DNA from 3 places in the Bacillus sp. LR--39 genome. Region 3 is predicted to be linked to each of the others. Evidence: riboswitches for the same ligand, from Rfam matches in the RefSeq annotation. Region 3 holds a riboswitch; each other region holds the start of a gene.

Region 1 (10,334 bases), 170 kb from region 3:
ATGTACTCAAACAGCTGCCGGAACAATTTTTCGCATCATTGGTGCAAAAAGTGAATCAAAAGCTGAAAGAAGGCAGAGATGTCATCAATTTAGGGCAGGGAAACCCTGATCAGCCGACGCCTCAGCATATCGTTGAAGAAATGAAGCGCGCCGTCGAAAGGCCGGAAAATCATAAATACTCATCATTCCGGGGCGCTTACAGCTTCAAAAAAGCAGCCGCTGCATTTTATGAAAGGGAGTACGGGGTCACGCTTGATCCGGAAACGGAAGTCGCCGTGCTGTTCGGAGGCAAGGCGGGACTTGTTGAGCTTCCGCAATGTCTTTTAAACCCGGGAGATACCATTCTGGTGCCTGATCCCGGATATCCTGATTACTGGTCAGGCGTCGCCCTTGCGAAAGCGAAAATGGAAATGATGCCGCTGACAGAAGAAAGAGGGTTTCTCCCTGATTACAGCGTAATTCCTGAAAAGGTGCGGAGCGAGGCGAAGCTGCTGTATCTCAATTATCCGAATAATCCGACCGGCGCTGTGGCAACAGAGGCGTTTTTCGAGGAGACGGTCGGTTTTGCGGAACAAAACGGCATTTGTGTCGTTCATGATTTCGCGTACGGAGCCGTCGGCTTTGACGGGCATAAACCGCTGAGCTTTTTGCAGACCGAAGGCGCAAAAGAGACGGGAATCGAAATCTATACCTTGTCCAAAACGTATAATATGGCGGGCTGGCGGGTCGGATTTGCCGTCGGAAACGCTTCTGTCATCGAAGCGATCAACCTTTATCAGGATCATATGTTTGTCAGCCTGTTTCCCGCGGCGCAGCAGGCGGCGGCAGCCGCTCTTTTAGCGGATCAGGCATGCGTCGCAGCGCAAAATGACAGATATGAATCGAGACGTAATGCATGGATTGAAGCCTGCCGCGATATCGGCTGGGATGTGACGGCTCCGGCGGGCTCCTTTTTTGCATGGCTCCCTGTGCCTGACGGTTATACGTCACAGTCGTTTTCAGACCTGCTGCTCGAGAAAGCGGATGTCGCGGTCGCTGCGGGAAACGGGTTCGGAAAATGGGGGGAAGGCTATATAAGAGTCGGTCTTCTGACAAGTGAAGAAAGACTTAAAGAAGCTGCGGAACGGATCGGGAAACTGAATCTTTTCACCCGAAAAAGCATTGACATATCAGGATAACAATGCGATAATTCAAAATACTTTATAAAATCATTATTCTTATCAAGAGCAGGCAGAGGGACGAGCCCGATGAAGCCCGGCAACCGACTGATAAAGCACGGTGCTAATTCTTGCAGCAGGAGCTGAGAGATAAGATTCGGACATAACACGAAGCCTCTTTCTGCTCATACGGAAGAGGTTTTTTTATGTTTTGCGAAAGAAAGAGAGGCGTTCACGCATGAGCGAAGTATTGGCAACATATCTTCTGACAGACACAACGGACAGTGAAAAGCGGGCGGAACAGATTGCGGCGGGGCTGACGGTAGGCTCCTGGACTGAACTGCCCCTGGTGAAGCAGGAACAGCTCAGAAAACATAAAGGGCGGGTCGTAAAAGTTGAGGAGAAAGAAGGAACCTCAGAAAACGAAACACAATCCGTCATCACCATCGCCTATCCCGAGGCGAACTTTTCAAGAGATATCCCGGCCGTCCTGACGACGGTATTCGGAAAGCTGTCACTGGACGGAAAAATAAAATTGACTGATCTTGAATTTTCCGAAGGGTTTAAACGCTCCCTTCCCGGGCCGAAATTCGGTATATACGGCATCCGCAAACTGCTGGGCGAATTTGAAAGACCGCTTCTGATGAGCATATTTAAAGGCGTGATCGGACGGGATCTCGCCGACATTAAAGATCAGCTCAGACAGCAGGCGCTCGGCGGCGTGGATCTGATTAAAGATGACGAAATTTTCTTTGAAAATGAACTGGCTCCGTTTGAAACCCGCATTATCGAAGGAAAACAAGTCCTGAAGGAAACCCGGGAGGAGACGGGGCATAAAACGCTGTATGCCGTAAACCTTACGGGAAGGACCGCTGAATTGCGGGATAAAGCGAGGCGCGCGGCAGAACTCGGGGCGGACGCGCTTTTATTGAATGTGTTCGCTTACGGTTTAGATGTGATGCAGAGCCTTGCTGAAGACAGGGAAATCCCGCTTCCGATCATGGCGCATCCGGCAGTCAGCGGCGCGTTCACATCATCTCCCGTTTACGGCTTGTCGCATGCGCTTTTGCTCGGCAAGCTGAACCGCTATTGCGGCGCTGATTTCAGTTTATTTCCGTCACCTTACGGATCCGTTGCTCTTCCGAAGGAGTCCGCACTTGCAATCCATGATGAATGTGTAAAAGACGATGTCTTTCATCCGTCGTTTGCCGTCCCGTCAGCAGGCATTCACCCCGGTATGGTGCCATTATTGATGCGCGATTTCGGCATCGATTACATCATCAATGCCGGCGGAGGCATTCACGGCCATCCGAAAGGAGCCGAGGGCGGCGGAAAAGCGTTCCGCGCCGTCATTGATGCGGTGCTTGAAGCACAGCCGATTGAAGAAAAAGCCGCGTCGTGCAAAGATCTTCAGCTCGCGTTAGACAAATGGGGAAGGGTGGAAGCCGTATGACCCGCACACCGCTGATTATTTGTGATTTCGACGGAACGGTCACCATGAACGACAACATTGTCAGCATGATGAAAGAATTCGCGCCTCCTGAGTGGCTTGAAATAAAAGACGGTGTTCTGTCTAAAAGCATATCAATCCAAGAAGGAGTCGGACGGATGTTCGGACTGCTGCCGAGCAGCTTAAAAGAAGAACTGACCGGTTTTATCCTGAAGGATGCGAAAATACGGGACGGCTTTTTGGATTTTGTCTCGTTTGTCCGGTCAAACGGCCTCCCGTTTTATATCGTAAGCGGGGGAATGGACTTTTTTGTGCATCCGCTTTTGGAAGGGATCGTAGAAAAGGAGCGGATTTTCTGCAATCATGCATCCTTTGACAATGAATATATTCATATAGACTGGCCGCACGCCTGTGACGGAGAATGTACCAATCAATGCGGCTGCTGCAAACCGTCAGTCATCCGTAAGCTATCCGATCAGCAGAAATTTCTCGTTATGATCGGTGATTCGGTCACGGATGTCGAGGCTGCAAAGTTATCGGATATGTGCTTTGCGAGAGATTATCTTTTGACTGAATGCAAAGAACTCGGCCTCCGGCATCTGCCTTTTCAAGATTTTCATGAGGTGAAAACAGGCATTGAAAACATCGGGGAGGTGCAGGCATGGCTGCAAAAGAAGAACGCTGGCGCGAACTTGCCGAGGTAAAACGCGAACTGGCCGAAAGAGACTGGTTCCCGGCAACGAGCGGGAATCTTTCCATCAAAGTATCCGACGGGCCGCTGACTTTTCTCGTTACGGCGAGCGGAAAAGACAAACGAAAAGAAACAGACGAAGATTTTCTCTTAATCGATAAGAACGGGAAGCCCGCTGAGACCGGCCATTCTTTAAAACCCTCAGCGGAAACGCTTCTCCATACTTACTTATACCAAAAGACAGACGCCGGCTGCTGTCTGCATGTCCATACCGTCAATAATAATGTCATCTCAGAGCTTTACGGGGATGAAAAACAAATCACTTTTCAGGGGCAGGAGATGATTAAGGCGCTCGGATTATGGGAGGAAAACGCGTCCGTGACCGTTCCGATCATTGACAATCCGGCGCACATCCCGGCATTGGCCGAAAACTTCGCACACCATGCGGACGCCGGCGCAGGCGCGGTGTTAATCCGCAATCACGGCATTACGGCATGGGGGCGGACCGCATTTGAAGCGAAAAGGGTGCTGGAAGCCTATGAATTTTTATTCAGCTGTCACCTCAAGCTTCTGTCACTTCGTCCGCAGCTGGTAAAATAAAAGGAGGAATAGAAAATGGCGACCATCAGAATTCATGACGAAAAGAATACGCTCATTGAAAAACAGGAAGAAGTAGCGCGCTTCTTAGACGAACAAGAGGTGATCTATGAGCAGTGGAACATTGAAAAACTTCCGTCTGGGCTTTCGGAAAAATTCGATCTAACCGAAGATGAAAAAGAACGGATTCTCGCGGCGTTTGACACGGAGATTCAGGACATTTCAGCCCGGCGCGGATATCAGTCTCAGGATGTCATTTCTTTATCAGATACCACGCCGAATCTTGATGAATTATTAAAAAATTTCCAAAGAGAACATCACCACACGGATGATGAAGTCCGCTTTATCGTCAGCGGACACGGCATCTTCGTCATTCAAGGCAAAGACGGCACATTTTTCGACGTTCGTTTAAATCCGGGAGATTTGATTTCAGTTCCGGAGAACATCCGCCACTACTTTACGCTTCAGGAAGACCGCCGGGTCGTCGCAATCCGAATCTTCGTGACGACTGAGGGCTGGGTGCCGATTTACGAGAATGAAAGTGTGCAAAACTGATAGACGTCCGAACCTCTCATGCCCCCGCCGGCATGAGAGGTTTTTTATTGTAATGTAAAGTCAGCTGTGGCTGTTTTTTAAATCTTGAATATGCCGCATTCTGTTTATATCATTACCCGAATGGGTATTATTCTCGTATTCATGCAAAGATTCCAATACGAAATGAAAAAATAAGTTATTTAGTAAAAAAATGTTTACAAATAAAGTATAATCTGTAATAATGCTCAATAACCCAATCAAACTTGTTTCCTATTCTTTTAGCGGTGAGGGGTGAAGTGAATGGGCAGTTATTCTGAACAAGAAAAATTGCTTGTATCTATTGATAAAAAAAGAAAAATGATGATAGATGCGGCTAACAGGCAAGGGTTTACAGGATATGACACGATCAGGCACAGCCAGGAACTGGACTGTCTGATGAATGCGTATCAGCAGCTGGTAAACCGTGATCGCACACATCACCAAGGAATACAGGGCCTTGTGAAGAAAATAGGCTTGTTCTCCCGCGGTGACGTCATGCCTGCATATGAAGCAAACAAATGATTGATGATAAAACAGATAACGAAGACTGAATGCGCTTCCTGATCAAGCGCCGCATCCGAAAGATGACCGCGTACAGTCAGCACATTTTTCCGCTGGCACGGCTCACGAAGCGCCTCGTACTATCTGCCGGCCATGATGCCGTTCCTCTGGTATATCCTCTTACACATATTCTTCTTTAAATGAAAAACACCCCGATCCAGGGTGTTTTTTTCATCGAGAAGCGGCAGGGAGGGTAATGGTGACCTCTGTGCCCTTATCGACTTCGCTTTGAATGTCAATTGAACCGCCGTACATCAGCATGATTCGTTTACATACGACAAGGCCGAGGCCGGTGCCTTTTTCCTTTGACGTTACAAACGGAAGAAAAATGTGTTCAAGCATATCTTCAGAAATGCCCATTCCGTTGTCGGCCACCTTAATGACTGCTTTATGATCGCGGGCTTCTAAATAGATGGACAGCCGGCCGCCTTCCTGCATGGATTCCAAAGCGTTTTTCGCGACATTTAAAATCACCTGTTTAATATGGTCTTTCGTGCAGTTGACCTTGAGCGGCCGATTGACGAGAATCTCCACATTCACTTCCACATTATACAGATTCCCTTCAGAATAAATAATCGGCATAATCTCATCAAGAATATCCTGCAGCGAGTTCACTTCCAACCGTTCAGCAGTGGGTTTTCCAAGCACTAAAAACTCACTGACAATCTGATTGATCCGTTTAATCTCCTGCTCAATAATTGAGAAATACAGCTGATCTTCCTCCGATTTGTATTTTTTCTGCAAAAGCTGAATGAAGCCGCTGATCCCTGTAAGCGGGTTGCGGATTTCATGGGCGGTGCTGGCGGCAAGCGTTCCGATCAGCTCCAATTTCTGCGCTTCATTTTGAGCGCGCTCCAGCTGGGTCTTGCGCTTAAGCAGATAATATTGAACGAGAATGAACAGAATATTCAGCAGCACGGCAATACTGGACATCGGCAGCAGCACGCTTTTGGTCAGCTCATTCAGCTCAACCGGTTTCGGATAAACATTGATATTCCAATTAATATCATCCAGATAGCCGCTGACCGGTTTCACACCTTCTGATTGATCAGCCCGTCCGCTGGCAAATATCACTTTATTCTGATTGGTTGCCTTGACATAAACGTCAGGGCTCAGCATATTGATCATATTTCTCAAATAATCGACTTGTATGGCGGCTACTAAATAATCCGTGACTTCCCGTTTTGCGTCTAACACCGGCACGCAGATCGTGAAGATGCGCTGGCCTGTAATTCTGCTGGAGTAGTCATTTGTGATGACCGTTTTTTTCGTCTTTTTCGCCTTCGTAAAATACGGTCTGTCGGCCAAATTCACCTTTGATTTCAGATCAGTCGTGCTTGCGATGACATCACCTTTGGAATTCAGCATATACAGTCCGCTGAATCTGGGTTCATCCTCAAAAGCCTGATCGAGAATGTCAATGATCTTTTCTTCATTGACAGGCTTATCGACAGCGATCGCAAGTGTTGTCATCCGGGCTTTTGTTTCACCGATTAAATAATTGAGCTTATTGCGGTGAAGGTTGAGCATCATACTGGCTTCCTGTATGTGTTTATCGGCTATTTTCTGCTTTTCTTTTTCATAAATGAAAAAGCTGATAATAAGTGCCGGGATGATCACCAATATGAGATAAAGCTTGATCTTTCCCCGGGCACCTTTAAATGTATTCACTCTGCATCGCTCCAACATTACACTTGAATAGAGGTATTATATCATCTTTATACTTCTTTAATAAGAAAAAATAACCAAAATGATAGAAAAACAAATTATTTTATTAAGGTCAGACAAAAAGAAGAGAAATTTTGGAAACATTTTTGTTGACATTTTTCATTTTGTTTATTAATGTTTCTCTGTAACGGTTTCTTTTGTAAAAGGATGATTGAATGTATGACGGATAAAACAGAAAACTCATTGAAATTATTTATTGTACTGTCACGTGCGTACCGATCTATTAACGACCATATGAATAAACATATTCATAAGCACGGTCTGAACCCGACGGAATTTGCGGTGCTTGAGCTGCTGTACCACAAAGGCAACCAGCCGCTTCAGCAGATCGGCGACAAAATTTTATTAGCGAGCGGAAGTATTACATACGTTGTTGACAAATTAGAGAAAAAAGAACTTCTCATCAGAAAAGCCTCGCCGACTGACAGAAGAGTGACTTTCGCACAGATTTCTGAAAAGGGAATCCGTCTTTTGGACGATATTTTCCCTGATCATGCTGAAGAAATTAAGGAAATGATCAGTGTGCTGAGTGATGAAGAGATAGAAATGTGTACGGAAATGCTGAAAAGAGTGGGGTTAAACGCAAAACATTTTCATCAGAAATAAAAAAGGAAGCCATTTGAAAGGCTTCCTTTTTTATATTACTGATTTTGGTCAGTCGCGGCGTTTCTAGGCTGTATCAATACCTCGACGCGCCTGTTTTTGCTGCGCCCTTCAGCGGTTTTGTTCGACACGGCCGGTTTATACTCTCCGAAACCTTTGGCGCTGAATACTTTTGCGTCAAGTTTCGGGTTTTCCGTGAGAATAGCCATGAAGTTGACGGCCCGCATGACGCTTAAATGCCAGTTAGATTGATATTGTGAGTTTTTAATCGGCACATTGTCCGTATGTCCGCTGATGATAATGTTCCTCGGCGGATTCAGCACAAGGAGATTCGAGATTTCCTTGGCAAGCGGAATATCTTCCTGACGGATATCCGCCCGTCCGGAATCAAAAAAGATACTGTCTTTAATGGTAATTAAGAGTCCTTCTTTAGTCAGCTTTGTTTCCAGCTGAGTTTCAAGCTTTTTATTTTTTATAAATTGATTGACTTGCTTTTGCACGCCTTCAAGTTCTTCGCGGTCGGCTGCTTCTCTTTCTTTCTTTTTCTGTTCTTTATCTTTTTCCTTGTCTTTTTTTAACTGATCAACGCCGTCTTTTTCGTTTTCAGGAGGAGTGACGCTTGAATATTCAAGAACACCCGTGCCTCCGGTAAACACGGCGTTAAATGATTTAGACAGCATTTGGAATTTCGCCGCATCGACCGAGCTCATGGCGAACAATACAATGAACAGAGCCAAAAGAAGGGTGAGCAAATCCGCGTACGGGATCAGCCAAGACTCATCCACATGCTCGTCATCATGCTTCTTCTTCTTTTTTCTCGCCATTGTTTGCCTCTCCTTCTTGTTCAGCGACTTTTGCGCGTTCATTCGCAGGAAGATACATGAGAAGTTTTTGTTCGATCACTTTCGGGGCCTGTCCTTCAAGCACTGACAGAACGCCTTCGATCATGATTTCACGCAGTTTGACTTCCTGCTTTGATTTGCGTTTCAGTTTGTTGGCGAAGGGATGCCATAGTACATATCCTGTGAAAATCCCGAGAAGGGTGGCGACAAACGCCGCACTGATGGCATGTCCGAGCGCCTCGGTATTGTTCATGTTGGAAAGAGCGGCGATAAGGCCGATGACCGCACCCAAAACGCCGAGTGTCGGCGCATATGTGCCGGCTTGTGTAAAGATGGCTGCGCCGGCCTGGTGTCTGTCTTCCATCGCTTCAACTTCCTCAGTCATAATATCTCTGATAAATTCTGCGCTTTGTCCGTCAACCGCCATGCTCAGGCCGTTTTTCAAAAATGCGTCATCCACGTCTTCAATGCTTGCTTCCAATGCGAGCAGACCTTCACGTCTGGCGATTTGCGCCCATTGAGAGAACATAGGAATTAATTGCGCAATTGTCAGCTGTTTGTTTTCTTTAAACAGCACTTTAAAAAGGGCAGGCACTTTTTTGATTTCTTTTCCGGGGAATGCGATGATCACCGCAGAAATCGTACCGAACAAAATAATCAGAATAGCTGCCGGGTTAGCGAGTGCGCTTAAGCTGACCCCTTTCAGCACCATGCCCACGCTTAAAGCAATCAAGGCGAGGATGATACCGATAATCGATGTTTTATCCATAGTTTTCACCAAATCCTTTATACTAGCTTTCTATGGTTAATATCGGTGGCAGTGCATGGAACTTTAGGGTGATTGAGAAATTGTTCCCGAATTCTTCACAGTTTCTCCCTTCCGGCATGGAGATAGAAACAAAAAAGCGGCTCCCCGCGAGAAGGGAACCGCTTTTTTGTTATTGTGCCCGGACTTTGATGCCGTCCTCTTCCATTACGACATGGAAGGCTTTTATTTCGTTGTCATCCAATAAGAGATCTGTCATTTCGTCCTCGATCAATTCTTGGATGGTTCTTCTGAGCGGGCGTGCTCCGAAAGCTGGGTGGTAGCCGATTTCAGCGATTTTTTCTTTCGCATCATCGGTGACGTTCAGGCTGATGCCGCGCTCTTTTAATGTGTCTTCAAGCTCTGTGAGAAGCAGGCTGACGATTTTCACGAGATGTTCTTTTTTCAGGGATTGGAATTCAATAATGCTGTCAAACCGGTTTAAAAACTCCGGTTTGAAGAACGCGCTCAGTGAATCAATCAGCGTTTGTTCTTCCAGGACGCTCTCTTCAGATTGGAATCCCACTTTCACCTGTTTTTCGCCGGTTCCAGCGTTGCTTGTCATAATCAAAACGGTATCTTTGAAGCTGACCGTTCTGCCCTGGCTGTCTGTCAGACGGCCGTCCTCCATAATCTGCAGAAACATATGCTGGACATCAGGGTGGGCTTTTTCAATCTCATCGAGCAGCACGATGCTGTACGGATTGCGGCGCACTTTTTCCGTTAATTGCCCGGCTTCATCGTGTCCGACATATCCCGGCGGTGAACCGATAATTTTTGATACGGCGTGTTTTTCCATGTATTCACTCATATCGAGACGGATAATGGAATCTTTTGTACCGAACAGTTCATCTGCGAGTGTCTTTGATAACTCGGTTTTTCCGACTCCGGTCGGTCCGACAAAGAGGAAGGAGCCGACAGGTCTGTTTTTGGATTTTAAGCCGGCGCGGCTTCGTCTGACCGCTTTCGCCACTTTTTTCACGGCTTTTTCCTGACCGATGACGCGCTGATGAAGATGCTCTTCAAGTTCCTTCATTTTGACTTGTTCATCAGCCTGGAGTTTTCCGACCGGAATGCCTGTTTTCTGTTCAATGATGGCTTGAATATGCTCCGCCCCGATTTCAGGTGAAGAGGCCGGTGTTTCATGCGCCAGCTGCTTTTCCAACGCCGCTTCTTCATCACGCAGTTTCGCGGCAAGCTCATAATTTTCTTCATGAAGCGCTTTTGTTTTCTCCGCGTCAATTGCTTTGAGTCTCTCAGCCGCATCTTCTTCATTTACGGTATCAAGCTCCAGGTTCGCCTTAGAGCCGGCTTCATCTAATAAGTC
Region 2 (10,334 bases), 410 kb from region 3:
TACTTCACAAGGAAACGGTTGATCGTATCCTGTTTCATAATGTGAAAATCCGGGAGCTTGCCGCAGTAAATCAGATCCGCCTCTTCTCCGGCATACTGTAAAATCTCTTTGCTTACCAATCTGTCATATAATATAACGTCCGCTTTCTGTATGGCTTTCATTGCCTTCACCGTTAATAAGTCCGGATCTCCCGGACCGGCTCCAACGATAAATACTTTCCCCATAGCATGTCTCCCCGATCCGTTTTGAACTCTTCCCAGAACAGCCGCGAGGCCGCACTTCAGCTATTTTACCATATCCCGCCATTGCGGGGGATATCCGGCTGATTGCGCGGCCTTTTTGGACCTATTATGCTAAGCTGTTTTTCACAAAGTCAACCAGTCTTCCGGTGCATTCTTCGCGTTCACATTTGCCTGAATCAAGTACGAGCTCAGGCGCTTTCGGCTCTTCATACGGTGAGTCGATCCCCGTAAAGAACGGAATTTCACCATTTCTTGCTTTTTTATATAAACCTTTCGGATCGCGCTTTTCACATATATCGAGGTCGCATTTAACATAGATTTCATTAAATTCGCCCTCTGCCACAAGCTCTCTCACTTGATCTCTGTCCTCACGGAACGGAGAAATAAAAGCCGTGATGACGATGGTTCCCTGCTGAACGAAAAGCTTCGCCACTTCCCCGATGCGGCGTATATTTTCCTTGCGGTCATCATCGGAAAAACCTAAGTCCTTGTTTAAGCCGTGGCGGATGTTATCACCATCAAGCACGATGACTTGATAGCCTTGTTCAAACAGCTCGCGCGCTGCGGCGTTTGCAATCGTGGATTTCCCTGAACCGCTTAAGCCCGTCAGCCAGAGGATAGAGCTTTTATGCTTGTTTTTCTGCTGGTATTCTTCTTTCGTTATTGAGGCTTCATGCCACACGATATCACGATTTGTCACTCTATTTTCCTCCTTAAGAAACGCCTGCTTCTTCTTTCGTTTTCAGCCCTTTAATCAACACCTCGACAACTTCAGGACGGCTGAATTCCGCCGGCGGCATGACGCCGCTTCGCAGCATCTCTCTGACCTTTGTTCCTGACAGAATGACGTGGTCTTCTCTTTCATGCGGGCATGTTTTGGCCGTTCCCATGTTACCGCATTTCCGGCAGAAGAAGCTGTGCTCGAATTTCATCGGTGTAATCCCGAGTTCATCCGCTGTAAATTGATCAAACAGCTCTTGCGCTTCATATGTGCCGTAGTAATCACCGACGCCGGCATGATCGCGGCCGACGATGAAATGCGTGCAGCCGTAGTTTTTGCGGACAAGCGCGTGGAAAATGGCTTCTCTCGGCCCCGCATACCGCATAGCCGCCAAAAATACGCCGAGGAAAACGCGGTCTTTCGGATAATAATGATCGAGCAGCACCTGGTAGCTTTCCATTCTGACATCCGCCGGAATATCATCTGATTTTGTTTCACCGACGAGCGGGTTCAAAAACAGACCGTCTACCGTCTCAAGCGCGGTTTTTTGGATATATTCGTGGGCGCGGTGGACCGGATTTCTCGTTTGGAAACCGACAATGGTTTTCCAGCCCTTTTCTTCGAAGCTTCGTCTTGTATCGGCAGGTTCAAATGTAAACTCGGGAAACTGCTTTGACGCTTTTTTAATTAATGTGATCGGCCCGCCGACATACGTATCGCCGCGTGAAAATAATTTTTTCACGCCCGGATGCGCGGCATCATCGGTTTTATACACGTGAACGGCTTCTTTTTGTTTATCCGGCGTATAAATATCTTCGATGTCGACTACGCCGTATGTTTCTCCGCCGTAAGTCAATTTCACCGTGTCGCCGACGGCAAGCTCAGCCGCTTTTTCTGAATCGACCGGAAGCGTGATCGGCAGGGACCAGACAGCCCCGGATGCCAGACGCATATTTTCAACGACTGACACGTAATCTTTTTCTGTGAAAAATCCTTCAATCGGGCTGTACCCCCCGATCCCGATCAGCTCTAAATCAGCGAACGAAATCAAATCAAGCTCAATTTCTTTTTGGACGGATGTAAGATCATACTGCTCATTCACCCGATTAATTAATGTTCCTCCGTGCGGTGCTAAACTCATAATACATGATTCCTCCCAGTTAACAGATAAATAAACTCAGATTAATAGTTAAATGCCTCCGCCTTGTTCATGGACAGAGCGTTTCTCTTTTCGGATGGCTTTCATCAGACTGGCGGCTCCGCCAGCTGCCAAAAGCACGCTGGCCATCATAAAGATGGAATAGTAATCTCCTTTTAACAGCAGGGAGACAAGCAGATACGAAATCGACAGTGACAAAAACGGCGAAACGACCCATACTTTGAGCATCGTTTTCACGACTTCTTTATGAAAAACGTTCGGCCCGTTTTTGGCCATTCCGATACCGATAATTGATGATGATGTGACTTGCGCCAATGGGACCGGCAGACCGAAGACGGAACTGATAATGACAAGCCCCGCGCCGGTTCCTGAAAGCAGTATGCCTTCTCCGGCTGAAAATCTCGTAATCTTTTTCCCGTTGGTTTCAAGCACTTTACGTCCTAAAAGCAGAGCGCCGAAAGCGACAAAGATGCCTCCGTATAGCGTTCCTTTGGACACGCTGAGCACGCCCGCCGCAACCAGAGGGCCCACCGCATTTGCGACATTGTTCATTCCGGCTGAAAAAGCTTCCCAAAACCCCGCAATCAGCAGCACAATCCCTAAAATCTTCTGTTTCCGATTCGAAATGACTCGAATATTCAGAGAACTGAATACCTTCGAGACGAGAAACGTGAAACAGAACGCGACAAACGGTACGAGCACCCAAAAACTCACGATGACCAAAAGATGCTGTAAAAACAATACTTTGTACGCGACGCCGACACCGACAATCGCCCCGACAGTGACCTCACTCGTCGACAGCGGAATGCCCAGCACATTCGCCGTGAATAACGATAGCGCCGCCGATCCGATAATAATGCAGACAATGGTGAGCGTAATGGTTTGTTCGGGAATGATTCCGCCGCTGATCGTCTTAACGACTTCACCGCCGCCGATAACCGCCCCTGACAGGACTCCGGCCGCGCAGATGATCAGCGCATACGTTTTCTTTTTAACGGCGCCGGACCCGTAAGCGACTCCCATTGAAGCCGCGGCTCCGCTGGCTCCGATATTCATGGCAAAAAACAGGCAGAATAAAATAGCGGCTAATTCCATCGTGCAGCTCCTTTATTCATGCAGTCCGCATTCTGTTTTCGCCATGCCGTTCCATCTGCCGCTCCGCAAATCTTCCGCGGTAAACGCAGGTGAAGTGCACGGTTCACAGCCGATGCTCGGATACCCCTGATCATGGAGGATATTGTAATCCAGCTCATGCTTGGAAGTATATCTCCAGATGTCTTTCCATGTCCAATGGATCAGCGGGCATACTTTAATCGATTGAAACTTGTCGTCTTTATTCAGGAAATTCGTATTCGCCCGGCTCGGCCCTTGATCCCGGCGAAGACCGGACAGCCATGCCGGATGCCCCGCGAGCGCTTCTCTTAACGGCAGAATTTTTCTGATGTAGCAGCACTGGTTCGGTTCTCTTTCCCACAGTTTATCTCCGTGAGCCTCGGCTTGTTCTTCAAGAGTAAGGCTTGGCTTTTTCAGGATAATGTTCAGCCCCGGATAACGTTCTTTCACTTTTTCGATCGTTTCATATGTTTCTTTAAAGTGAAGACCCGTATCGAGAAACACGATTTCCGCGTCTTTCTTTACTTTAGAAATTAAATCGATCAGGACGATGCCTTCAATCCCGAAGCTGCACGCGTAAACAAGCTGGTCTCCGTAGTGGCCGTATGCCCATTTTAAAACGGACAGCGCGCCTTTATAGGAATCGTCTTCCGGAAATGTAATCGCCGGCTCTTCCCATGTGTCATACGTTAGCATTTTTCCTTTCCTCCTCCCGGAGACAATCAAACAGCTGTTGCTTTCTGCCGGTTGTCTTATCCCTCAATCTTTTTTTCATATAAAAAACTTTCAATCCAGCGGAATGAAAGACAGTGACCCGGTATAGCCCTTATCTTCAAAATGCTGTGCATTTTTCTGGATGCGGCACCTTGCATGACACGCAGGTTGCCGGGCGTCATCGGTCCAGTCCCTCAGCCGCTCTTGATAAGCTTTTTAGATTTGTACTAAATTTTAGCACAATTCTAACAGAAGTCAACCCGAGTTTTTTGATAGGAATAATAAAACAGGCCCTGAGGCCTGTTTTTATTGTCATTATTTTTTAAACCAATCTTTTGACTCGGGATTCTGTTTCCATGATTTCAGTTTTTCAATGTCATCTGAATGTATCGTTCCGTTTGCAAGCGCGACTTCAATCAGCGTGTCATAATCCGTTAACGAGTAATAAGGAAGACCCGCTTTTTTAAAGGCTTCTTTTGCTTTCGGCAGTCCGTATGTAAAAATGGAAATGACGCCGAGGACTTCCGCGCCCTCTCTTTGAAGGGCCGCCGCAGCTTCAAGCACGCTGCCCCCGGTAGAAATCAAGTCTTCAATCACGACTGTTTTTTGTCCTTTCTTAATGGCGCCTTCTATTTGATTTCCTTTGCCGTGCGCTTTCGGTTTGCTTCTGACGTAGCACATCGGCGCGCCTGTACGGTCTGCTAGAAGCGCAGCATGCGGAATGCCCGCCGTTGCAGTGCCCGCGATCATCTCCGCCTCGGGGAAATGCTCTTTCAGCAGTTTGCCGAGCCCGTCCGCCACATCATTTCTCACTTTTGGATACGACAATGTCAGACGGTTGTCACAATAGATCGGTGATAAAATGCCGCTCGCCCACGTAAACGGCTCATTCGGGCGTAAAAAGACAGCTTCAATGTGTAATAGATGTTTTGCGATAGCCTGTTTCATCGGCGAACGCCCTCCCATTCCAGTTTAATTGCTTCATATGCTTCAACGGGGTTTTCCGCTTTTGTAATTGAGCGGCCCACGACGATCGCTGACGAACCGTTTTCTTTCGCAAATGACGGAGTCGCCGTCCGGACTTGATCGTCAGCTGCGTCACTGGCCGTGCGGATGCCCGGCGTGACTGTCAGAAATGAAGGCCGGACCGCTTCATAAATGGCTTTTGTTTCATGTACCGAACATACCACTCCGTCCAGCCCGCACTCTTCCGCCATTTTGCCGTAATGCACAACCGTTTCTAACAGCGGCTTATGCAGCAGAAGCTCTTCCTTCGCCACCTGCTCTGAAGTGCTGGTCAGCTGCGTCACCGCGATTAAAGACGGGCGTTTTCTGCCTGCCGGCGTGCCTTCTTCAAGCCCCTCAAGGGCCGCGCGCATCATGCGTGCGCCCCCTGCTGCATGCACATTGACGAGATCAACGCCGAGGCCGGCCAGCCGCTTCATCGCTTTATTGACCGTAGTCGGGATATCATGAAGCTTTAAATCTAAAAATATATCACAGTTCCGTTCTTTTAATTGGTGAATGATGGCGGGGCCTTCCTGATAAAAAAGTTCCATCCCCGTTTTGACAAAAAGCCTTTCCTTTTCAAACAAGTCTAAAAACGTTAAAGTCTCTTCCCCTGATGCAAAATCAAGCGCGATGATGGGCAGGTTGTTTTTCATGTTTCCAGCTCCTTCCGATGCATTCACTTACAGATTGAAAGCCGTGTTGGCGCAGCACACGGGGAAGCTGTTCTATGATTTCCGGGCAGACGAACGGATTGACGAAGTTTGCCGTGCCGACGGCAACCGCACTTGCTCCCGCAAGAAGAAATTCTAATGCATCCTCTGCGGTCTGAACGCCGCCCATCCCGATAATCGGAATTTGAACGGCCTGGCTGACTTCGTATACCATCCGGATGGCGACCGGTTTGATCGCCGGGCCTGACAGTCCGCCCGTTTTATTTGCTAAGATCGGCCGGCCCGTCTTGAGATCGAGCCTCATCCCGATGAGAGTATTAATCATCGTCAGACCGTCAGCACCGGCCGCTTCAATCGCTTTGGCAATTTCGGTTATGTTTGCGACATTAGGCGAAAGCTTCACATACACAGGCACTGCGGAAACTTCTTTCACCGCTTTTGTCAGTTCGGCCGCCATGACGGGATCAGTACCAAAAGCAATCCCCCCCGTTTTGACATTCGGACATGAAATGTTAAGCTCAAGCGCATGCACATTCGGCGCTTGGCTGATGTGCTCGGCCACTTCTTTATAGTCGTCCACCTGAGAACCGGCGACATTTGCGATAATCGGCGTGTCAAATTGTTCGAGCCAAGGTAGCTCATGATTGAGCACATGCTCAAGGCCGGGATTTTGCAGTCCGATGGCATTCAGCATTCCCGCGCTTGTCTCCGCCACTCTCGGCGTCGGATTTCCGAAGCGGGCTTCATTCGTCGTTGCTTTAATCATAATGCCTCCGAGACATGATAAATCGTAAAATCCGGCATATTCTTTCCCGAATCCGAAACATCCGGAAGCGGGGATGATCGGATTTTTCAATTGGAGACCCGGCAGATTCACCTCTAACATTACAGCGCCACCTCCTCAGCTTTAAATACCGGCCCGTCAAGGCAGACCTTTACATAGGATGTATCGCTTTCACCCGTGCGGCACACGCAGGCGAAGCAGGCACCGATGCCGCAGCCCATCCGCTCTTCCATCGAAAGATAAACCTCTTTATGGCCGTACTGCTGCTTCAGAGCTTTCAGCATCGGTGTCGGTCCGCAGCTTAGCAGGACATCGAATTCGAGCTGCTGTTCACGGATGACATCGGTGACAAACCCTTTCTCTCCATATGTTCCGTCAGCCGTCGCCACATAGGTGTCTCCGTACGCACGACATTCCTGTTCGTAAAAAACACCCTTTGCTGATTGAAATCCAAGCACATGAATGACGTTTACGCCTTTTTCCGTCAGGCGCTTTGACAGTTCCTGCAAAGGCGGAACCCCGACTCCGCCTCCGACTAACAGCGCGGTTTTGCCGGGTTCAATCCGCCGGACGGGGAACCCGTTGCCGAGAGGGCCGAGAACGTCTATCCTGCCGCCCTCTTTTTTCTCGGACAAAAGACGCGTTCCCTCACCGTCAGCTCTGTAGATAACGGATACTTCATTCGCAGCGAAATTGACGTCCGCAATGCTGAGCGGTCTTCTTAATAGCGGCGTGACCGCGTCACTCACCTTCAGATGAAGAAATTGACCCGGCTCGGTAAGGTGCCGGACAAGCTCTCCTTTCAGCACCATCTTATAAACCCGGTCGGCAATTTCTAAGTTGGATTGAACAGTCAAATGCGCTTTCTTCATATCGTGACTGCCGCCTTTTGATTGGTTTCGGATGCAGGCATATGATCCGCCCGGAATGTCATGCTTTCCAACACCCGCAAAATGGCTTCGGCCGTATCTAAAGATGTCAGGCAGGCGACTCCGTTTTCAACGGATTCGCGGCGGATTCTGAAGCCGTCTCTGGCCGGCTGTTTGCCCTTTGTCAGCGTATTGATGACAAATTGCGCTTCGCCGTTTCTGATGACATCGAGCAGATTTTTCCCTTCTTCGCCGATTTTTCCGACGACTTGAGCCGGAATCTGAGCGTCTTTCAAATAAGCCGCCGTTCCTTCCGTCGCCAAGATTTTATAGCCGATGGCGTGGAACCGCTTAGCGATCAGCAGTCCTTCTTCTTTATCTTTATCGGCAACGGTCAACAGCACTGAGCCGTAGTTCGGGATTTGAATGCCAGAGGCAATCAGCGCTTTATAGAGCGCTTTTTCCAGGGTTGAATCTTTGCCCATGACCTCTCCCGTCGACTTCATTTCAGGGCCTAACGTGATATCCACTCTTCTCAGCTTCGCGAATGAGAAGACAGGCGCTTTCACGAATACCCCCTGCTGTTCAGGCTGCAGCCCCTCTTGATAGCCGAAATCAGCAAGCTTTTGGCCGAGAATGACCTTTGTCGCCAGGTTCGCCATTGGGATTTTTGTGATTTTGCTTAAGAACGGCACGGTTCTGCTTGACCGCGGATTTACCTCAAGCACATACACCTCACCTTGCGACAGTACGAACTGGATGTTCAGCAACCCGATGATGTTAAGGCCTTTTGCCAAGGCTACAGTGTATTGTTCGATTTTTTTCTTAATGTCTTCGCTTAAAGACTGAGGCGGATAGACGGCGATTGAATCCCCTGAATGGACGCCGGCCCGCTCGATATGCTCCATAATCCCCGGAATAACGACTGTTTCGCCGTCAGATACGGCATCGACTTCGATTTCTTTCCCCGTCAGATAACGGTCGATTAACACCGGATGCTGCGGGTTGATTTTGACCGCGTTTTTCATATAGTGAAGCAGCTCTTCTTCGTGATAGACGATTTCCATCGCCCGGCCGCCGAGCACATACGAAGGGCGGACAAGTACCGGATAGCCGATGGATGCGGCGATTTTGACCGCTTCGTTCACCGACACGGCGGTTTTTCCGAGCGGCTGCGGCACATTCAGCGCCTCAAGCGCCTGCTCGAACTTATCCCGGTCTTCCGCACGGTCTAAATCTTCAAGTGATGTGCCGAGAATTTTGACGCCGCGGGCGCTCAATTCTTCCGCAAGGTTGATCGCCGTCTGGCCGCCGAATTGGACAACAACGCCTTCCGGCTGTTCCAAATCGATGATGTGCATGACATCTTCAACCGTCAGCGGTTCAAAATACAGTTTGTCTGATATGCTGAAATCAGTAGACACCGTCTCAGGATTGTTGTTGATAATAATCGCTTCATAGCCTGCCTGCTTGATTGCCCAGACAGAATGAACGGTCGCATAGTCAAATTCGACGCCCTGTCCGATACGGATCGGGCCGGAACCGAGGACGACGACGCTTTTTCTCGAAGTAACCTCAGACTCGTTCTCTTCCTCATATGTGCTGTAGAAGTACGGGGTTTCTGATTCGAATTCCGCCGCGCATGTATCCACCATTTTATATACAGGCTTGATGTCTGCTTCTTTTCGCATTTGATACAGCTCTTGTTCCGGCATATTCCATTCCCGGCTGATATATTTGTCGGAGAAACCGAGTTCCTTCGCTGTCTGAAGGACGGCGAGGCTGCCTTTTTCCGCTTTCAGCTCTGTTTCAAAAGCGACCAGCTTACAGAGCTTGTGCAAAAAGAATACGTCAATTGCGGAAAACTCATGAAGCTGCTCCACTGTATAGCCTCTTCTGAACGCTTCAGCAAGATAAAACAGGCGTTCATCCCCGGCTTTTCTGATCCGTTTTTCCAAAAGTCCGTCAGAAATCTCTTCCGCATCCTTCAGTTCCAGGTGATAGACATCGGCTTCAAGTGAGCGGACCGCCTTTAACAGCGATTCTTCAAGGGTGCGTCCGATAGCCATGACCTCTCCGGTAGCTTTCATTTGCGTCCCGAGCCTGCGGTTTGCCGACTCAAATTTGTCGAACGGCCAGCGCGGGATTTTAGAAACGACATAGTCAAGCGCGGGCTCAAAAGCCGCATATGTTTTTCCCGTTACGGGATTCATCATTTCATCAAGAGAAAGCCCGACTGCGATTTTCGCCGCAAGCTTTGCGATCGGGTAACCCGTCGCTTTTGAGGCGAGGGCAGATGAGCGGCTCACCCGCGGATTCACTTCGATAATGTAATATTGGAAGCTGTCGGGATCGAGCGCGAGCTGAACATTACAGCCGCCTTCAATGCCGAGCGCGCGGATCAGCTTTAATGAAACATTGCGCAAAAGCTGATATTCCCGGTCGCTCAAAGTCTGGCTCGGGGCAACGACGATGCTGTCGCCCGTATGGATGCCGACCGGATCGATATTTTCCATGTTGCAGACGACGATCGCGTGATCTCTGCTGTCTCTCATGACTTCATATTCGATCTCTTTGTAACCGGCAATGCTTTTTTCCAGAAGGCACTGATGAACGGGGCTGAGCTTTAATCCGTTTTCGACGATCTCTTTCAGTTCCGCTTCATTCGAGCAGATGCCGCCGCCCGTTCCGCCTAATGTGTAAGCAGGGCGCACGATAACCGGAAACCCGATCCGGCCGACAAATTCCTCGGCTTCCTGTAAAGTGCGGATGATCTCACTTTCCGGCACCGGTTCATTCAGCTCATTCATCAGCGTACGGAATAAGTCGCGGTCTTCCGCCTGCTGGATGGCGGACAGCTTTGTGCCGAGCACTTCCACTCCGCATTCCTCAAGAACCCCGAGTTCAGACAGCTCGACGGCAAGATTCAGTCCGGTCTGTCCTCCCAGAGTCGGCAGGATGGCGTCCGGCCGTTCTTTTCTGATAATACGCGTGAGAAACTCCGGCGTCAGCGGTTCTATGTATACCCGATCAGCCATTTCCGTATCCGT
Region 3 (10,334 bases):
GCACCGGCCCTATGCATTTATCCAAGCCAAACAAGTCGGCTCACATAGTGTATAGAGAGTAAAGGAGGTGCTTAGATATGGGATTCGGATATGGCGGATTCGGCGGCGGCTACGGCGGTTATGGCGGCTGCGGCGGATACGGAGGCGGCTATGTCGGAGGCGGATACGGCTCAACATTTGTTCTTGTTGTCGTATTGTTCATCCTTCTGATCATTGTCGGTGCATCCTTTTTTGGCTAAACCTTAGCAAGACCTTGGATAAGCGCGGGACCGTTCAGTCCCGTGCTTCCCTGATGTATGAAGGCGTATAGAGACGGGGCACTCGGAATTTTTTCCTTGTCTTACGGGCACATGTTCCGCTCTTTATTCATACAATATCGTATTACTCCACAAAAGGAGGCACACCATGGATAATCAATTTTTCAAAAATATTGAGAAGAAAACAGGCGTCAGCATGAAGGATGTCATGAACCTTGCAGGATCATTGCAAAATGCCAATTTCAAAGATGAAAACACGGTGAGGGGCGTCATTCAGAAGGTGTCCCAGCTGGCTAACAAGCGTGTTCCGAAAGAATTGGAAGACAAAATCGTTCAATCTATTACAAGCGGTAAAGAGAAACTTGATTTTGGCACCATTTCTAAAATGCTGAACAATAAATAGGCGTCAGACGGCCTTGCTAAAAAGGCCTTTTTATGTGAGAAGAACCCGGCAGTGATCTGCCGGGTTCTTTATATCCTGAGTGCGCTCCGTCTGTCCGTCCGAAGAAGGGGCTCGAGAAATCTTGAGCTGCGCGCTGTTTTTCCCCGCCTGTACGCGGGACAAGATACATATAAATGCTGCATGGCCCTTGTCATTGCGACATACAGAAGCCGTCTTTCTTCTTCGAGCGGAGCGGGATCGCCCTGTCTCGCCGTCTCAAGCGCGAAGTCATGGGGGATCGAGCCGTCAGCCGCGCCTAAAATATAGACCGTATTGAATTCAAGACCTTTAGAGCGATGAATGGTCAGCAGTTCGACGCCGTTTTCATCGGTTTTCAGATTCTCAGCGGCGCGCATATGATCGACATGCGCAAGAAAATCGGGAATGGTTTTGAATTTTTTGGCGGCCACTTTGACATCCCTGAGATCATCAGAGCCTTTTTCCAGTTTGTTTCCCTCATTGCCCCGTTTTTTTAAATACTCGGAAAAACCCATTTTGCTTTCTGCAAAGGTGATGGCTTCAACCGGCTTCATTGTTCGGATGCTTGCGAAAAACGGAACGATCTGCTTGATCTTCCCTATTTGAAAAGGCTTCAGGTCAGGCAGTTTCGTCAGTGCCTTAATCATCGTGCAATCTTCCGTGATTGACAGCGCCTTTAACGTTTGCAGGGCGGATTGCTTTAAAAATAAGGCGGGCAGCAGGTCTTTCACCGCATCCGGATCATCTTCATTCTGACTCGCATATAAGTAGGCGAGGATCTGGCGTACGATTCTGCGGCTGTAGAACGTCTGAACGCCCCGGTCGGCATGATAAGGAATCGATGATTGATGCAGTCTTTCATAAATGGCCCGTCCGGCGCTGTTTGTCCGGTAAAGCACGGCAAAATCGTCAGGGCTCGCCCCGTTTTGAATTTTCTCTTTCATATCTGAAACAATCATGGTCGCTTCTTCTTCTTCATCGTAAGGATAAAACATCACGGGATTGTGAACGCCGTCTTTGACGGCAGAAAGTGTTTTTTCATACCGTTTTTTATTTTTCTTTACGACGGCATGAGCGCTTGAGACGATCGGATGCGGCGATCGGTAATTTGCCGTTAAGTAAATGGTCTTTGCTGCCGGATAATCCTTTTGAAAATCAAGAATGAAAGACGGGCTGCTGCCGCGGAACGCATAAATGGATTGGTCGTCATCACCCACGCAGCACAGGTTATTCTCAGGACTTGCGATCATTTGCATAATGTTGTACTGAACAGGGTTGATATCTTGAAACTCATCAATCAAGATATGAGAAAATCTGTTTTGGTACTGCGCGAGAATATCAGGCCGGCTTTGAAACAGTTCATAACAGCCTTGTGCCATGTCATCAAAATCAAATTGCCGTTTTTCCCGCTTCTGCCGTTCGTAATGTTCGTAGAGCCTGTACACTTTTTTCTCCCAGTCGTCCGCAAGCGGAATGGTCTCATGGGGGAGATACGTGTTTTTCCAGCAGCCGATAAGCTGAAGCGCCTGGTCGACGGGAAACTCTTTTTCATCCAAATTTTCTTCATAGAGCGCCTTTTTCACATATTGCTCTTTTTGCCACTCCATTTTTAAAAGCTGGCTGCCGTTCCATTTTGAAGAATCATAATGATAGAGTATTTTATAGAAAAAACTGTGGAATGTTCCGGTCACGAGACGGGAGACTTTTCCGGCTGCCAGACCGTACTCATTCGCCATCCGCTCTTTCATTTCGGCGACGGCTTTTGTCGTAAAGGTCACAAGCAGCATATTCTCAGGTGAAATGCCGAGGTGTTCAATCATATGGGCGGCGCGTGCTGTCAGCACCCTCGTTTTTCCGCTTCCCGCTCCGGCAAGCACTAATAAAGGCCCGTCCGTTTCAGTAACTGCCTTCATCTGTTCACGGTTCAGGCCGATGCCGGGAAACAAAGATGTATCAGCCGCCTCGGATGTTGGTGAAAACGGTTCGGCCGCAGGCACTTTTTTCGGGCTTTTCCATTCTGAGACGATCGGTTTCGGATTCTCTGAAATCGCTTTTCCTTTCGGCAGGCGGAACATGCCGGCTTCCTTATACTCTTCTTTTTCTTTCTCCGCTTGCGGTTCCTCGGCCGCGCATGCTTTTTCACAGGCGGTGAAGTCTCCCTTTTGCCGGTGATAAAATGCCGGCTGCTCTAAAATCGAAAGCCGCATCAAGACGGGCTGGTCACAATGTGCGCAAAAAATATTTCCTTTTTGAGCTTCTTCAAAAAGGAATTGGTAATGTTCTCTGGAATATGTATGTAAATGTATCGTTCGGTTATTCAGTCGGGCGCATTTCAAAAAGGGGTCCTCCCATTAAAAGGTGTTCATCCATTTGATAGACAAAGAATATCATAACAAAAGAACCGCGTTTCAAAAAGTAAGATTAAGGGAAATGAAAAGCGAAGGGGAGGGGTACATATGATTTATGCAGGACGGATTCAAAACCAGCAGTATTCTCAATACGCAAACCGGGCAGCGGGTTATAAGCCTGATTACGCCGGCATTACGAAAGCGGCCGCCCTCGCCAATGACAGGTTGTACAGAGAGGTGGAGCGCCGCCAGGAAAATACCGCAGCCGCAGAAAAGAAAGTACATGAGGAAAAACGTAAGCGCTCTCTTTCCCGTCTGCCGCAAATCATGGGAAAAGGCCGGCTGATAAATCAATACGTGTGAAAAAGCCCGGAAATATCCGGGCTTTTTTTGAGTCGTATATATGAAAGATACGGAAAGGAATGATTCAATTTGAGAAAGCTTTCATTATTAATTGCGGGGTTATTTCTATTCGGCCTCTTTACTGCCGGAATGAAACCGGCACACGCGGCGGAGGGCTCCGCAGCAAAAGATGTCACTCTCACACAGCTGGCGCCGCATGTCTGGATGCATACAAGCACCGGTACGGCAGACGGAAGTCCCGTCCCTGCGAACGGATTGCTTCTTGAGACTTCAAAAGGAATCGTACTGATTGATACTCCGTGGAATGACAGTCTCACAGAGCAATTAATGACACAAATAAAACAGCGGTTTCCCGGCAAAAGGATGACCGATGCCATTGTGACACACGCCCATGACGATCGTATCGGCGGTCTGAACACCCTGTACAAATACGGGGTAAAGGTGCACAGCACGAAGCTGACCGCCGACTTCGCCCGACAGCAGGGATATGACCGGCCGCTCGGAGATTTGAAAAACGTGACAAAGCTGCAGTTCGGCGATATGAAAATTGAAACGTTTTATCCGGGAAAAGGGCATACGGAAGACAATATTCCCGTCTGGCTGCCTGAGGATAAGCTCTTATTCGGCGGATGCTTAATCAAGGCTTTAGAAACAAAGGAAATCGTGCCTACTCCGGGCTTTTATCCGGATCAGTGGCCGCGCGCCGTCAGCAAAGTCATGAAAAGATATCAGGACATCAGCATTGTCGTTCCGGGCCATGGCAGTCCGGGGGATGACCGTCTGCTGCCGCATACGATAAACCTTCTGAAAGAAACGTAATAAAGAAGACCGGCGCTCCCATTACGGAGTGCCGGCTTTTTTTATCTCTTCCTGATTTTCATAAAACTGAGGAAAGCAAGTGCAAGCGCCAAAACGGTATATCCCGCTATCGGCCAAATATGCTGATGAAAGGAAGAATAATCTCCGGATATGACTTCCTGAGCCAGCTCGATCGAGTGAATAAACGGTAAGGCATAAGCGATATGTTTGAATGTGTCACCGAGCAGGCTCACCTCCATCCAAGCCCCGCCCAGAAATTGCACGAGTGTAATATAAATCGTTCCGATACCTGAAATTTGTTTGTCCGTAAACACAGCCCCTAAACATAAACCGAAGAAAACGGACATCATCGCAATCGGCAGCAAGACAGCGATACCTGCGAGAAGATTCATCCACTCGGCGGATAAACCGGCAGCCGCTGCTGCGATAAAACAAATGACGATTTGTAAAATGGCTAACGGCAGCATCGGCATTGCATAACCGATGACATAATCGGCTGTTTTTAAAGGGGAAGCAAACAAACGGGTCAAAAGGGCGGTCTGTTTGTCTTTTGCGATCAGCAATGCAGAGAACATTGTAAGGAAAGCGAAACCGAAAACAATGAGTCCGGGTGCTAAGTGCTGAATTTTAAAGGTATCAAGCGGCGCATTTTTTTCAATCGCCGTAAACAGAAACAATAGAATAACAGGCAGTGCGATTCCAAGGATAATAGACAGGGGGTCACGAAAAATTTCTTTGCGGTTGCGAATGGCGAAATCAAGCATAAAGACCCGCCTCCCCGTCACAAATCGCTAAAAAGGCATCTTCAAATGTGGCTGAATGAGTTTGCTTTTTCAGAGCCTCCGCCGTGCCCAGTGCTTTTAAAGTCCCATTTTCTAAAATGCAAATACGATCTGCCAGGGCTTCAGCCTCTTCTAAATAGTGTGTCGTTAATATAATCGTCATGTCTCCCTTTAATGCCTCAAGATTTTTCCACAACTCGCGGCGTGAACGGACGTCCAGCCCTAATGTCGGTTCATCTAAGAAATAAATATCCGGCTTGGTGATCATTCCCATTGCGATGCTGAGGCGGCGCTGCATTCCTCCTGATAATGTTTTTGTTTTTGCTCTTTCTTTCTCTTTTAATTGAAACAATTCGAGCATCTCATCTGTTCTTTTTTTTGCTTCTTTTTTCGGAATTCCGTAGACTCCGGCTATAAACTCTAAGTTTTCCCGTACGGTTAGATGAGGAGCGATGGCTGTTTCCTGCGGGGACATATTCAATTTCGGTTTTATTTTATCCAAATCAGTCAAAATACTGTGTCCAAGCACTGATGCATCACCGTCATCCGGAGAAAGGAGTCCGCAAAGCATACTGATTAATGTCGTTTTTCCGGCTCCGTTCTCACCGAGTAATGCGAAAAATTCCCCTTTCTCAATTGAGAACTCAAGACGGTCAACGGCGGCGGTTTCTTTATAATGTTTCGTTAATTGCTTCAGCTCAATCGCGTGCATTTACTCATCCTCACTATCTTCATCGATTTGCTTAGCGTTTAAAATATCTTTTGCAAATTCGAAAAAGAGTTCTTGTTTAACAAGTGCGATACCTTGCTGGTCATCCCCAAGCATAAGCAGTGAATCCCCCGGATTTATATCGAAAACATCTCTTGCTTCTTTAGGAATGACAATCTGTCCTTTTGTGCCCACTTTAACAGTCCCGAATATATGCTTTCCTTTTGGTGCCGTCATGTTTATCCCTCCGAAATATGAATTGTATTTTTTGTATGAATTGTAATACTTAGTATACTAAACATACATTAAAATTCCATAAAATTCAATAAAATTCATGAAATAGTATTATTTTCATAAAAAAAGCACTCCTGCCATATCAACAGGAGTGCTTTTGATTTTATCGTTTGTGTTTCTTTATCATTTCCAGATGGGGGATGCCCGCATCGAGAAATTCTTCGCCGGATGTGACGCGGTATCCTTGTTTTTCGTAAAACGGAACTGCCTGCGTCTGCGCATGTAAGATAAAGCTGTCGGCGCCCTTGGCTGCCGCCGCTTTTTCAAGCGCCTGCATAATGATGGCTCCGACGCCTGAAGAACGATGGCTTTTCATCACGCAGATGCGTTCTAATTTTCCATGCCCGTCTTTCATGCGCCATCTGCCGGCTCCGACCGGCTGGCCGCCGTCATATATGACTATATGCTCTGACGTGTCCTCGAATTGATCAATCTCTTCTTCTTCCGGAACGTGCTGTTCTTTAACGAAGACCTCTTTTCTGACGAAAAAAGCGTCGTTCAGCTGTTTTTCAGTTTTTGCGATGATGGATTCCAAACAGTTATTCTCCTCCGCCTAATAAAAATGTTTCGTACACAGTCCATGAGCCGTTATCCAACTGATAGAGCAAGTGAAAACGGTCGATGACTTCTTCGTGGGAAATGTCCTGCATTTTCAGCTGTCCGAGTACGTCGGAATGTTCATCTGACGACAGCTTCTGGCCGACCGTGACATGCGGAACGAAGCTGTATTCCGGCTCGCCGGATAATGCTCCTGAGTAGCATTTCTCACTCAGAGATTTTAATTCCTCCGTCGGCTCCGCTTTCATATATATCACATTATTCACAGGAGAAAACGAGCTGTATTTTGTGATTTTCAGAACGAGCGGATGCGACTCTTTCGCCGTCTGTCTCAGCTGTGATACGACCTGCTCGATTTCCTGTTCTGTCGCTTCAAACGGATCTCTTAGCGTCAGGTGCGGAGGAATGAGCGCGTAGCTCGGGTCGTAGCGTTTCCGGTACGAGTTTGCGAGATCCTGTAATTTTTTTGATGGAAATAAAACAATACCGTATTTCATGAAAGTTCCCTCCTTAAATGAATGGTTACAGCATTTTTTTCAGCGCCGGCGTGATGAGCGGCTGCCAGTAGGTCCATTTATGATCCCCGTCGAAGGTTTCATACGTGTATTCAGACTGTTTGCTTTCCAGCAGCTGTTTGAGCTCTTCGTTCGGCGCGGTGAAATCAAGAACCTGGCCGTCTGTCGTGTGAACGCCGGTTTCTTTTTCTCCGATTTGATGATAGACGGAAATCTGTTTGAGATCCTCCGACTGCCGGACGGCATCCAGCACGTGCCCGTCAACATACGGAGACTGCATGATGACGTTTCCAAACATGTTCGGATAGTCAATCGCCGTCATGAGCGAAACGGTTCCGCCGAGGGAATCCCCGATCATGGTGCGGCCGTATCCGACTTGATAAGTCGGGTATTCTTTGTCGATAAAAGGAACGAGCTCATTTGCGATAAATCGCTTATATGAGGCGAACTTAGAGCCTTCTGGATGGTATGTGTTTCTTCGCTCCCGCACATTTTTATAAGGGACGCCGATAATGATGCAGCGGTCAATTTCCCCTTTTGACATAAGCTCTTCCGCCTGCCGCCCAATTCTCCCTAATCTGAAATAATCATGGCCGTCCTGAGCGATGACCGTATGATATTTATACAGGGGGGAGAAGGTGGCGGGCAGGTAGACCAAAACGGTCATTTCCTCTTCAAGCTCATGGGAGAAAAGTTTTTTCTCATGAATGATTCCGTTTTTTGATGCCACATCGCATTCCTCCAGGCCGCTTCTTGTCTTGATGGTTTTTTCCTATTGTACCATGAATTATTAGAAATTTCTTTCTTCAGATGCACTTCTTGCGAGAGTTCAGATAAATAAAAAGTTATTGAAATTCATTTTATAGTGCGTTAATATAGAACAATCAGAAAATACAAAACAATATTCTTATCACGAGAGGTGGAGGGACTGGCCCTTTGAAACCTCAGCAACCGGTTTGCTTTGCCGCGGGAAGGCAAAGTGCCAAGGTGCTAAATCCAGCAAGCGATTCACATGCTTGGAAGATAAGAGGAAGAGAAAAGCTCCTTCTTCTTATGAAGAGGGGGCTTTTTTATTTTTGAAAAAGGATGGTGCTTACTGATGACGCAGCATGTTGATACAAAATTAGCCCAAATCGGAAATAGAAGCGAAGAAGCAACGGGAACGGTCAGTCCGCCGATTTATCTGTCCACCGCTTACCGCCATAGAGGAATAGGAGAATCTACAGGTTTTGATTACGTGCGCACGAAAAACCCGACACGCCAGCTCGTCGAAGACGCCATCGCCGTGTTGGAAAACGGTGCGAGAGGATTTGCTTTCAGCTCGGGAATGGCAGCCATTCAAACCATTATGGCTTTATTTAAAAGCGGGGATGAATTGATTGTATCCTCCGATTTATACGGAGGCACGTACCGTTTGTTTGAAAACGAATGGAGAAAATACGGCTTAAGCTTTATTTACGATGATTTCAGCGATGAAGACTGTTTACGCTCCAAAATAACGGAAAATACGAAAGCGGTATTTGTTGAAACACCGACAAACCCGTTAATGCAGGAGGCGGACATTGAAAAAATCGCCCGGATTACGAAAGAAGCCGGCCTGCTTTTAATTGTGGATAATACGTTTTATACCCCGGTGCTCCAGCGCCCGCTTGAACTGGGAGCGGACATCGTCATTCACAGCGCCACAAAATATTTAGCGGGGCACAATGATCTCCTTGCCGGTCTGGCTGTCGTTAAGGATGAAGAGCTCGGCGAGATCATGTTTAATCACCAAAATGCGATCGGCGCGGTTCTCCCGCCGTTTGATTCGTGGCTTTTAATGAGAGGGATGAAAACACTCGGACTCAGAATGCGCCGTCATGAAGAAAACGCCCGTGAACTTGCAGAATTTTTAGAACAGGAAGAAGAAATTGCCGACGTGTTATATCCCGGAAAAGGCGGGATGCTGTCTTTCCGGCTGCAAAAAGAGGAATGGGTCAATCCGTTTTTAAAGGCGCTGAAAACGATCTGTTTCGCAGAAAGTCTCGGCGGGGTGGAAAGCTTTATTACATATCCCGCGACGCAGACGCACATGGACATTCCGGAAGACATCCGTATCGCAAACGGCGTCTGCAACCGTCTGCTGAGATTTTCAGTGGGCATTGAACATGCAGAAGATTTGAAGCGGGATGTAAAGCAGGCATTACAGCAAGTAAAAGAGGGGGCCGTATCATATGAGTAATCACAATTGGACGCTGGAAACCCAGCTCGTGCACAATCCATTTAAAACAGACGGAGCCACCGGAGCCGTCAGCGTCCCGATCCAGCATGCTTCCACATTCCATCAGTCTTCATTTGAAGAATTCGGGACATATGACTACAGCCGCTCAGGCACACCGACAAGAACAGCGCTTGAAGAAACGATCGCAGGTCTTGAAGGCGGAACGAGAGGATTTGCTTTCAGCTCCGGAATGGCGGCGATTTCGACGGCGTTTCTGCTCTTATCCCAAGGCGACCATGTTCTCGTCACGGAGGATGTGTACGGCGGAACATTCCGCATGGTGACTGAGGTTCTGTCCCGTTTCGGGATCGAACATACCTTTGTCGATATGACGGATATCAACGAAGTGGCGCGGAATATCCAGCCGAACACAAAGGTCATTTATATGGAAACACCGTCAAATCCGACACTTGGAATTACTGATATTAAAGCGGTTGTCCAGCTTGCAAAAGAAAACGGCTGTCTGACCTTTCTGGATAATACATTCATGACACCTGCACTGCAGCGTCCGCTTGATCTCGGCGTTGATATTGTGCTTCACAGCGCAACAAAATTCCTGAGCGGACACAGTGATGTGCTGTCAGGCCTTGCCGCCGTAAAAGATGAAGAGCTCGGCAATCAGCTGTATAAGCTGCAAAACTCGTTCGGCGCCGTCCTTGGCGTGCAAGATTGCTGGCTCGTGCTGCGCGGCTTAAAAACATTGCAGGTCAGACTGGAAAAAGCGAGCCGGACGGCTGAGCGGCTGGCTGCCTATTTTGACGGGCATCCCGCAGTCAAAAACGTTTACTATCCCGGCCTTGCCGGACACCCGGGAGCCGATACCCATAAACGTCAAGCGAGCGGAGCGGGCGCCGTCCTGTCCTTTGAATTGGAAAGCAAAGAAGCCGTCAAAAAGCTGGTCGAAAACGTATCGCTTCCGGTATTTGCCGTCAGCCTCGGCGCCGTCGAGTCCATTCTCTCATACCCTGCAGCCATGTCGCATGCCGCCATGCCGAAAGCAGAGAGGGA

Evidence for each region. A riboswitch is a leader RNA that binds a small molecule or an ion and turns the genes downstream of it on or off. The one in region 3 is predicted to bind S-adenosylmethionine.
Region 1: it holds a riboswitch for S-adenosylmethionine, as region 3 does, so the genes downstream of both, mtnW (2,3-diketo-5-methylthiopentyl-1-phosphate enolase) here and ACWHAR_RS08415 (methionine biosynthesis PLP-dependent protein) in region 3, are expected to answer to the same signal.
Region 2: it holds a riboswitch for S-adenosylmethionine, as region 3 does, so the genes downstream of both, ACWHAR_RS06525 (phosphoadenylyl-sulfate reductase) here and ACWHAR_RS08415 (methionine biosynthesis PLP-dependent protein) in region 3, are expected to answer to the same signal.

The regions. Positions count from the first base shown of each region.
Region 1 covers NZ_JBSIOT010000001.1:1,600,205-1,610,538, reverse strand. The annotation lists gene ACWHAR_RS07535 (pyridoxal phosphate-dependent aminotransferase) at 1-1,178, shown strand, start outside; SAM riboswitch class I at 1,215-1,314, shown strand; gene mtnW (2,3-diketo-5-methylthiopentyl-1-phosphate enolase) at 1,396-2,610, shown strand; gene mtnX (2-hydroxy-3-keto-5-methylthiopentenyl-1-phosphate phosphatase) at 2,607-3,311, shown strand; gene ACWHAR_RS07520 (methylthioribulose 1-phosphate dehydratase) at 3,269-3,898, shown strand; gene ACWHAR_RS07515 (1,2-dihydroxy-3-keto-5-methylthiopentene dioxygenase) at 3,914-4,450, shown strand; gene ACWHAR_RS07510 (aspartyl-phosphate phosphatase Spo0E family protein) at 4,730-4,990, shown strand; gene ACWHAR_RS07505 (ATP-binding protein) at 5,201-6,718, opposite strand; gene ACWHAR_RS07500 (MarR family winged helix-turn-helix transcriptional regulator) at 6,917-7,363, shown strand; gene motB (flagellar motor protein MotB) at 7,399-8,184, opposite strand; gene motA (flagellar motor stator protein MotA) at 8,156-8,971, opposite strand; gene clpE (ATP-dependent protease ATP-binding subunit ClpE) at 9,141-10,334, opposite strand, start outside.
Region 2 covers NZ_JBSIOT010000001.1:1,363,993-1,374,326, forward strand. The annotation lists gene cobA (uroporphyrinogen-III C-methyltransferase) at 1-224, opposite strand, end outside; gene cysC (adenylyl-sulfate kinase) at 349-942, opposite strand; gene sat (sulfate adenylyltransferase) at 956-2,104, opposite strand; gene ACWHAR_RS06520 (inorganic phosphate transporter) at 2,153-3,217, opposite strand; gene ACWHAR_RS06525 (phosphoadenylyl-sulfate reductase) at 3,230-3,931, opposite strand; SAM riboswitch class I at 4,059-4,163, opposite strand; gene pyrE (orotate phosphoribosyltransferase) at 4,265-4,897, opposite strand; gene pyrF (orotidine-5'-phosphate decarboxylase) at 4,894-5,613, opposite strand; gene ACWHAR_RS06540 (dihydroorotate dehydrogenase) at 5,582-6,517, opposite strand; gene ACWHAR_RS06545 (dihydroorotate dehydrogenase electron transfer subunit) at 6,517-7,287, opposite strand; gene carB (carbamoyl-phosphate synthase (glutamine-hydrolyzing) large subunit) at 7,284-10,334, opposite strand, start outside.
Region 3 covers NZ_JBSIOT010000001.1:1,773,821-1,784,154, reverse strand. The annotation lists gene ACWHAR_RS08470 (YjcZ family sporulation protein) at 78-239, shown strand; gene ACWHAR_RS08465 (stage VI sporulation protein F) at 406-660, shown strand; gene ACWHAR_RS08460 (ATP-dependent helicase) at 729-3,014, opposite strand; gene ACWHAR_RS08455 (hypothetical protein) at 3,135-3,389, shown strand; gene bla (subclass B1 metallo-beta-lactamase) at 3,459-4,208, shown strand; gene ACWHAR_RS08445 (ABC transporter permease) at 4,250-4,972, opposite strand; gene ACWHAR_RS08440 (ABC transporter ATP-binding protein) at 4,965-5,702, opposite strand; gene ACWHAR_RS08435 (AbrB/MazE/SpoVT family DNA-binding domain-containing protein) at 5,703-5,936, opposite strand; gene ACWHAR_RS08430 (GNAT family N-acetyltransferase) at 6,097-6,528, opposite strand; gene ACWHAR_RS08425 (YjcG family protein) at 6,533-7,048, opposite strand; gene ACWHAR_RS08420 (esterase family protein) at 7,074-7,796, opposite strand; SAM riboswitch class I at 7,971-8,096, shown strand; gene ACWHAR_RS08415 (methionine biosynthesis PLP-dependent protein) at 8,166-9,287, shown strand; gene metC (cystathionine beta-lyase) at 9,280-10,334, shown strand, end outside.